One region of the Stenotrophomonas sp. Nf1 genome, then DNA from elsewhere that is predicted to be linked to it. Evidence: predicted binding sites of a transcription regulator. Region 1 holds the regulator's gene; the other holds the start of a gene.
The links. The regulator FliA, encoded in region 1, starts transcription of late flagellar genes. The targets are predictions, from matches to a motif close to TAAAGTTTNNCNNNCNNNGGCCGATAA.

Region 1 (4,176 bases):
CGCCGCAGCAGCACCCCGGCACCGGAACCGGTCGCCGCCACCACCTCGGCGGTGGCCGCCCTGGCCCGCGCCGCAGTCGGTGCCACCGGCCGCACCCTGGACAGCGCCGACGAGATCGTGCCGACCCGTGGCAGCACCGGCTTCGCCGCCACCCTGGCGCGCGCCGCCGTCAACGAACCGACGCTGCCGGAACAGATCTTCGCCCCGTTCGCCGAGGCCATCGTCGCGCCGGCAGCGGTGGCCGTGGCAGCGCCCAACCGCGCCCGCTTCCAGATCGACCCGCCGCACGAAGCGCATCACGAAAGCCCGGTCCCGGCGGTGCAGCCGCCGCCGCTGCCGACCGCCGCCGTGGCCGAGGCGCCGGCCGAATCGACCGTCAGCGAACCGGCACCGGTGGACGCCGCCGACGACGCCAGCCCGGCGCCGATGCTGGCGCCGGCCCCGGCGCTGACCGTGGTGGCCCAGGACGACGCCGAGATCCGCCAGCTGCGCCAGGAAGTGGCCGGCATGCGCCAGGTGATCGAGCGCGAGATGAACCGCTTCACCGACGAGCGCCTGCGCGGCTGCCCGGTGCGCGCCACCGCGCTGGACCTGATGGACGAGTACGGCTTCGACGCCGGCCTGGCCCGCGACGTGGCCATGCAGATCCCGCTGGAGACCGAAGCCCACCGCGGCCGCGGCCTGATGCTGGGGCTGATCTCGCGCAAGCTGCCGATCGCCCCGGTCGACCCGCTGGAAGAAGGCGGTGTGATCGCCCTGGTCGGCCCGACCGGCGCCGGCAAGACCACCACCATCGCCAAGCTGGCCTCGCGCTTCGCCGAAAAGCACGCCCCGCGTGACGTCGCCCTGGTCACCACCGACACCACCCGCATCGGCGCCCGCGAACAGCTGTACGGCTACGGCCGCCAGCTCGGCATCGCCGTGCACGAGGCCAACAGCGGCACCGACCTGGACCAGCTGCTGGAGCGCCTGAAGGACTACAAGCTGGTGCTGATCGACACCGCTGGCCTGGGCCCGCGCGACCGCGCGCTGGCCGCCCAGCTGCAGTGGCTGCGCGCCGCCCGCCAGGTGCGCACCCTGCTGGTGCTGCCGGCCAACACCAGTTTCGGCGACATGGACGAGGTGGTCCGCCGCTTCGGCGCGGCCAACCTGCAGGGCCTGGTGCTGAGCAAGCTGGACGAGACCGGCCGCTTCGGCAACGCGCTGTCGGTGGCCGTGGATCACAGCCTGCCGATCACCTGGGTGACCGACGGCCAGGACGTGCCGGAGGACCTGCACCGGGCCAGCGCGGCCAATCTCGTACTTCGCCTTGAAGATTTGCGCCGAGCGGCCGATATGCCCTGCAACCCGGAGTTGAACCATGCCGTCGCGTGAGTACGCCAAGCTGACCAAGACCTTCCCGCTGTCGGCCACCCGCAGCGAGCCGCTCGGCCCTGTGCGCACCATTGCCGTGACCGGCGGCAAGGGCGGCGTGGGCAAGACCAACGTGTCGGCCAACCTGGCCGTGGCGCTGGCCGGCATGGGCAAGCGCACGCTGCTGCTGGATGCGGACCTGGGCCTGGCCAACATCGACGTGATCCTGGGGTTGAACCCCACCTTCACGCTGGCCGACCTGGTCGCCGGCCGCTGCTCGCTGGACGACGTCATCGTCGAAGGCCCGAACGGCGTGCTGGTGGTCCCGGCCGCGTCCGGCCGCCGGCACATGGCCGAGCTGGCCCCGGCCGAGCACGTCGGCCTGGTCAACGTGTTCTCCGAACTGGAGCGCGAGCTGGACATCATGGTGGTGGACACCGCCGCCGGCATCACCGATGGCGTGCTGACCTTCTGCCAGGCCGCGCAGGACACCGTGGTGGTGGTCTGCGACGAACCGGCCTCGATCACCGACGCCTATGCGCTGATCAAGGTGCTCTCGCGCGAGCGTGGCGTGGACCGCATCCAGGTGGTGGCCAACATGGTGCGCGACCCCAACGAGGGCCGGGTGCTGTACGAAAAGCTGACCCGCGTCTGCGAGAAGTTCCTGGCCGATGTCTCGCTGAACTACCTGGGCTGCGTGCCGCAGGATGACTGGCTGCGCCTGTCGGTGCAGCGCCAGCAGCCGGTGGTGAAGGCCTACCCGTCCAGCCCGGCCGCGCTGGCGATCACCGAGATCGCACGGCGCACCGCGCGCTGGCAGGCGCCGACCGAACCCCGTGGCGGCGTCGAGTTCTTCCTCGAACGCATCCTCAAGCAGCGCGGGGTGGCCGCATGAAAGGCGCAGCCCAGTACCGGGAGGTCCAGCGCTCGGCGGCCAACGAGGTCATCGCCCAGCATTCGGACCTGGTGCGGCGCATCGCCCACCACCTGGCCGCACGCCTGCCGGCCAGCGTCGAGGTCGACGACCTGATCCAGGCCGGCATGATGGGCCTGATCGAGGCCTCGCGCAGCTACGACGCCGACCAGGGCGCCTCGTTCGAGACCTATGCCTCGATCCGCATCCGCGGCTCGATGATCGACGAGATCCGTCGTGGCGATTGGGTGCCGCGTTCGGTGCACCGCCGTGCACGCGATGCCGCCGCCACCATCCGCCGCTTGGAACAGAGCAGCGGCCGTGCCGCCAGCGCCACCGAAGTGGCCGCTGCGATGGACATGCCGCTGCCCGAGTACCTGCGGCTGATGGAAGACGCCGCACGTGGCCAGGTGCTGAGCCTGGAATCGCGCATCGAGGACCAGGGCGAACTGGATACCGTCGCCCAGGGCGGCCCGACCCCGCAGCAGGTGCTGGAGCGTGGCGAGTTCGGCCGCGAACTGGGCAAGGCCATCGGCCACCTGCCCGAGCGCGAACAGCTGGTGCTCTCGCTGTACTACGAGCAGGAGCTGAACCTGAAGGAGATCGGCGCGGTGCTCGGCGTGAGCGAGTCGCGGGTCTGCCAGATCCACGGCCAGGCGGTGCTGCGCCTGCGTGGCCGATTGAAGATTTTCGAGGCCGTCGACGCCGGCCTTGAAGAATGAACATCCCCGAGGCGGCTGCCCCCGGCCGCCCGGAATGAACAACAAAGGAACTCTGCTTTGAACAAGAACATGCGCATCCTGATCGTCGACGACTTTTCGACCATGCGTCGCATCGTCAAGAACCTGCTGGGCGATCTGGGCTTCACCAACACCGCCGAAGCCGAGGACGGGCATGCCGCGCTGTCGCTGCTGCAGAGCCAGCCGTTCGATTTCGTGGTCACCGACTGGAACATGCCGGTGATGACCGGCATCGAGCTGCTCAAGGCGATCCGCGCCGACGCCAAGCTGAAGACCCTGCCGGTGTTGATGGTGACCGCCGAAGCCAAGCGCGAGCAGATCATCGAAGCCGCCCAGAGCGGCGTCAACGGCTACATCATCAAGCCGTTCACCGCGCAGACCCTGGAAGAAAAGCTGGGCAAGATCTTCGAACGCCTGGCGGCCAGCGCCTGATGGATACCACGGTCGACAAGAACGCCCTTGCCCTGCGCCTGCAGGAAGCCCTGGACGCGCTGGAATCCGGCGACGAGGCCGCCTGGCGGCAGCGCATCGACGGACTGGTCGCGCTGCGCACGCAGCCGATGATGAGCGGTCTTTCGCGGCTGGCCCGCGAACTGGGCCAGGCGCTGGGTGAACTGCCGACCGTGCCCAGCGATGCCGGCGAACTGGACGACGCCTGCGCGCGCCTGGACCACGTGGTGGCGATGACCGAACAGGCCACCCACCGCACCCTGGACCTGGCCGAGGAATGCCGCAGCCTGACCGAACAGTTGCGCGCCGAAGGCCTGCAGCCCGGCCAGGACGCCCAGCTTGAGCGCATCCGCCACAACCTCACCGAGATCGCCCTGACCCAGAGCTACCAGGACCTGACCGGGCAGATCATCCGTCGCGTGGTCGGCATCGTGCGCCGCGTGCACGAAGGCTTCGGCGCGCTCGGCCTGCCGCCGGAACAGCATCGCACCGACCCGGAACTGGCCGGGCCGGCACTGAAGGGACTGGACCGCCACGCGGTCTCGCAGAACGACGCCGACGACCTGTTGTCGGATCTGGGGCTGTAAGCATGAGCGCGGTATCCGACGACATCACTGCCGATTTCATCATCGAGGCACAGGAAATCCTGGACCGCCTGGGCGAACAGCTGGTGTCGCTGGAGCAGGCACCGCAGGACAGCGAGCAGCTCAACGCGGTGTT
Region 2 (4,176 bases), on a different contig from region 1:
CTGCACGCTGCCGACGATCTCGCCCATCGTGGTGCCTGCCTGTCCGGCCTGCTGGTTGCCCTGCCCGACCCGCGCCACCGAATCCTCGATCAATCCCTTGATCTGCTTGGCGGCCTCGGCACTGCGCTGGGCCAGCAACCGTACTTCGGCGGCCACCACGGCGAAGCTGCGGCCCTGCTCGCCGGCGCGTGCCGCTTCCACGGCAGCGTTGAGCGCCAGGATATTGGTCTGGAAGGCGATGCCATCGATCAGCTGGGTGATGTCACCGATGCGGCGCGATGCCTCGCTGATGCCCTGCATGGTCGCCACCACCTGAGCGACGGCCTGCCCGCCGCGCTGCGCCACCGCCGCCGCGCCCTGTACCAGCGCATCGGCACGGCCTGCCGCGTCGGCGTTGCGGCCCACCGTATCGGTCAGCTCGTGCATGGAGGCCGCCGTCTCTTCCAGGTTGGCGGCCTGCTGCTCGGTGCGCTGCGACAGGTCGTGATGGCCGGCGACGATCTCGCCCACGCCGGTATCCAGATGCGACGTCGCTTGCTGGATGCGGGTGACGATACGCCCCAGCTGCGCCACGGTGGCATTGGCATCATCGCGCATGCGCGCGAACACGCCCTGCAGATCACCGCCCATGCGCACACTGAGATCGCCGCTGGCCAGTGCCGCCAGCAGCGCCTGCAGGTCGCCGAGATTGGCTTCGAAGGTGGCCAGCAGACGGTTGATGCTGGTTGACAGTGTGCGCACGAAGCCCTGCTTGCCATCCAGTTCGATACGCCCATGCAGATCACCCTGCGCGGCCGCATCGACCAGCGCGGCCACTTCGGTTTCCAGCAGGGTTTCCAGCGCGCGGCTGCGCCATTCCACCGCCACGCCGAGGTAGTGCCCGTCATCGATGATGGCGTTGGCGATCAGCTGGTAGCGCACGCCGGCATGGCCGATCTCGCGTTCCTCACGCTGGCGCACGCCGACCAGGTTGGCCAGTGCCGGGTGCAGCCGTACCGCCTCGCGGCCCACCAGCTCATCGGCCGGCAGCGCCAGTTGCTGCTGCAACGCCGGGTTGGCGTAGGCCAGCTGGCCTTCGGCATCGATCACCATCAGCCCGGTCTGCGCGCTGTCCAGCGCCTGGCGCACACGGGTGTTGCCGCGGGCCACCGCACGTTCGGTGTCGATGCGTGCGCGCAGGCGCTGCTGCATGTCGACCAGGCGTTGCGCCAGCTGGCCGATCTCATCGTTGGCGTTGTACACGCGCAGGGTGGTGTCGAGGCGATCGTCGGCGATGTCACTGGCAAAGCGCAGCGTGTCCTGGATCGGCTGGCGTACCGCGCGCAGCACCAGCACCAGGCTGGTGATCAGCACGCCGGCCACCAGCAGCAGGGTCAATGCGAAAAGTACGCTCATGGTGCGCGCACCCGTCTGCTGGCGTGACTGTGCGGTGGCCAGCGCCGATACCTGGGCCTGCTGGAATGCGGCCAGCGCGGGAGCAACGCCGGCGGCGGTGTCCAGCAGCGACTGCGTCTCCACATCCAGGCCCACGCGGGCGGCGGTATAGGCCAGCAACGCGCCCTGGTAGCCTTCCATTCCGCTGCGCAGGGTGTCCTGCACATCGGCCGGCAGTCCGGCCAACGCCAGGTCGAACGGCAGCTTTTCCTCGCTGGCACGGTCAGCGTGGGCCGCGTCGCCGTCGAGCAGCAACAGCGCCTCCTGGCGGCGCATCTTCTGCAGCGTCAGCGCCAGTGCCGGTCGCTGCAGCGCATCCACCTGGGCCTGCAACGTATCAGCGGCCTGCTGCAGCTGCGCGGCAAGCCCGGCCTCACCCCGTCCCATTTCATCCACGCGCTCGAACAGTGCAGCCACCCCCTGCGAGAAGGCGTCCACCGCTTCAGCCAGCGCCTGCAGTGCCTTGCGCCGGCCGGCGTCCATCGGCATCGCCCGCAATGCCCGCAGGTCCGCCTGCAGCGCCTTCTGCGTGGCCAGCAGCTGATCGCGGTCCGCGTCATCGAAACTCCGCGCATACTGGGTCTGCAACCGGCGGGCTTCGGCCACGCGGGTGGCCAGGCGGGCAGCCAGATCACTGCCATGCTGGTAGCTGGCCTGGTTGCGCGCGGCCTGCGCGCTGGTGTGTCCGGTCCAGGCGTAGACGGCGGCGATCGCCACCAGGCCCAGGCCGCAGACCCACAGGGTGGCCTTGAGCTTGTTGGCCACGCTGAGCCGGTGCGGCTGCAACCAGCGCAGCAGGCCGGGGAACACCCTGCGCCATGTGGCAAGACGCGTGCGCAGGGACCGGAGGTGGGGAACGACGGCCGACATGACAGGCTCCAGGCAGAAAGACGCACCTTTATCGGCCGGAATCGATGCATCTTTAGGGCTGTGTTCGATGTCTGCCCGCGCTTGCCAGCGCACGCGGCCTTTGTACCGGGCGCAGGCGACGGCGGGATGACACCGCGGCCGCGCTTGACCTCAACCCCGGTTGGGGGAGCACAGTGGACCTCCCTCCCCCGCCCGGTGCCGCCATGGCCACGCTCGATATCCCCCGTTACCTGCAACGCCTGCAGCTGGATGCGCCGCCACCCGCGACGCTGGCCGGGCTGACCCTGCTGCAGCAGCGCCACAACGCACTGCTGCCGTTCGAGACCCTCAGCTGCCTGCTGCGCGATGCGGTACCGATCGACCTGGACAGCGTGCAACGCAAGCTGCTCGACGCGCGTCGGGGTGGCTACTGCTTCGAGCTCAATGGCGGCCTGCTGGCCCTGTTGCAGGCGCTTTGCTTCGATGCACAACCGTTGAGCGCGCGCGTGCTGCTGGCCGCGCAGGACGGCGAGCTGACCGCGCGCACCCACCTGCTGCTGCGCGTGCGGGTGGACGGTGATGACTGGCTGGTGGATGCCGGGTTCGGCAGCCTGACCCCCACCGTGCCGCTGCGCCTGCACGATGCGCAGCCGCAGTCCACGCCGCACGAGCGTTACCGGCTGCAGCGCCTGCCGGACGAGGGCGACTTCGTGCTGTCGGTCGAATCCAGCAACGAGTGGCGCGCGATGTACCGGTTCGACCTGCAGGCGCCTGCGCCGATCGACAACGTGGTGGGCAACTGGTACGTGTGCACCCATCCTGATTCCAGCTTTCCGGGCCAGCTGCGTGCGTCACTGACCGGGCCGGACTGGCGCCGCACGATCGGCAGCGGCAACTACACCGAGTACCGGCCCGGGCAGGCGCCGGACAAGCGCCCACTGCACGATGTCGGTGACGTGCGCGACGTGCTGCAACAGCGCTTCGGCGTGCAGCTGCCGGACGACCCGCGGCTGGACCCGGCGATCAACGACTGGCTGCAGCGCTCGCGCGCCGCGATGTTGTAGCGTCGAGCTTGCTCGACCGGGGAATGGGCAGAGGAATCGACAGCAGCCGAGCGTGCGCTCGGCTCTACAAGGTAGCGTCGAGCTTGCTCGACTGGGGCGTCGGCGGTGGAATCAACAGCAGTCGAGCAAGCTCGACTCTACGAGAGCGCTCGCGCGCCGCGATGTTGTAGCGTCGAGCTTGCTCGACTGGGGAATGGGCAGGGGAATCAACAGCCGTCGAGCAAGCTCGACGCTACGGAACGGCGGGCGACTGCAGCGCGATGCGGTTGCCTTCGCTGTCGCGGATCTCGGCCACGCGCCAGTCGCCGGCGTCGGCCGGGCCGAAGCGCAGTTCGGCGCCGGCCAGCAATGCGCGCTCAAGGCTGGCATCCACATCGCCCACGCCAACGTAGATGCGCGCGCCCAGCTCGGAGGGCCGGTAGTCCGCGCCCTGCACCAGCGCCATGCTGGCACCCCCTGCGTCATCCGAAAACGGCAGGTACGCCATGCGGCAGTCATGCAGCAGGATCGGCGCATCCACGTCCACCTGCAGCCATCGCTGGTAGAACGCGATGGCCCGTTCCAGGTCAATGGTGGGTATTTCAACGTGCAGGATCGGGTTCATGCGTCGCCTTCTGCCTTCCACTCAGATGATGCGCAGGGTAATCGCCTTCAGTACCGCGCGGGTGCGGTCGCGGGTGCCCAGCTTGTCGAGGATGGCCGAGACATAGTTCTTCACTGTGCCTTCGGCCAGGAACAGACTGCGCGCGATCTCCTTGTTGCTGTAGCCTCCGGCCAGCAGCCGCAGGATCGCCACTTCGCGCTCGCCGAAGGTGTCGGTGGGCGGCGC

Region 2: a site for FliA is predicted at 2,333-2,359, ahead of C9412_RS12140 (methyl-accepting chemotaxis protein). Genes of this name have one in related genera too.

What each region holds. Positions count from the first base shown of each region.
Region 1 is NZ_PYTV01000002.1:10,329-14,504, reverse strand. Features, by position in the region: gene flhF (flagellar biosynthesis protein FlhF) at 1-1,374, shown strand, start outside; gene C9412_RS04035 (P-loop NTPase) at 1,361-2,248, shown strand; gene C9412_RS04030 (RNA polymerase sigma factor FliA) at 2,245-2,988, shown strand; gene cheY (chemotaxis response regulator CheY) at 3,046-3,438, shown strand; gene C9412_RS04020 (protein phosphatase CheZ) at 3,438-4,043, shown strand; gene C9412_RS04015 (chemotaxis protein CheA) at 4,046-4,176, shown strand, end outside.
Region 2 is NZ_PYTV01000006.1:18,664-22,839, reverse strand. Features, by position in the region: gene C9412_RS12140 (methyl-accepting chemotaxis protein) at 1-2,304, opposite strand, end outside; gene C9412_RS12135 (arylamine N-acetyltransferase) at 2,508-3,347, shown strand; gene C9412_RS12130 (VOC family protein) at 3,580-3,951, opposite strand; gene C9412_RS12125 (response regulator transcription factor) at 3,973-4,176, opposite strand, start outside.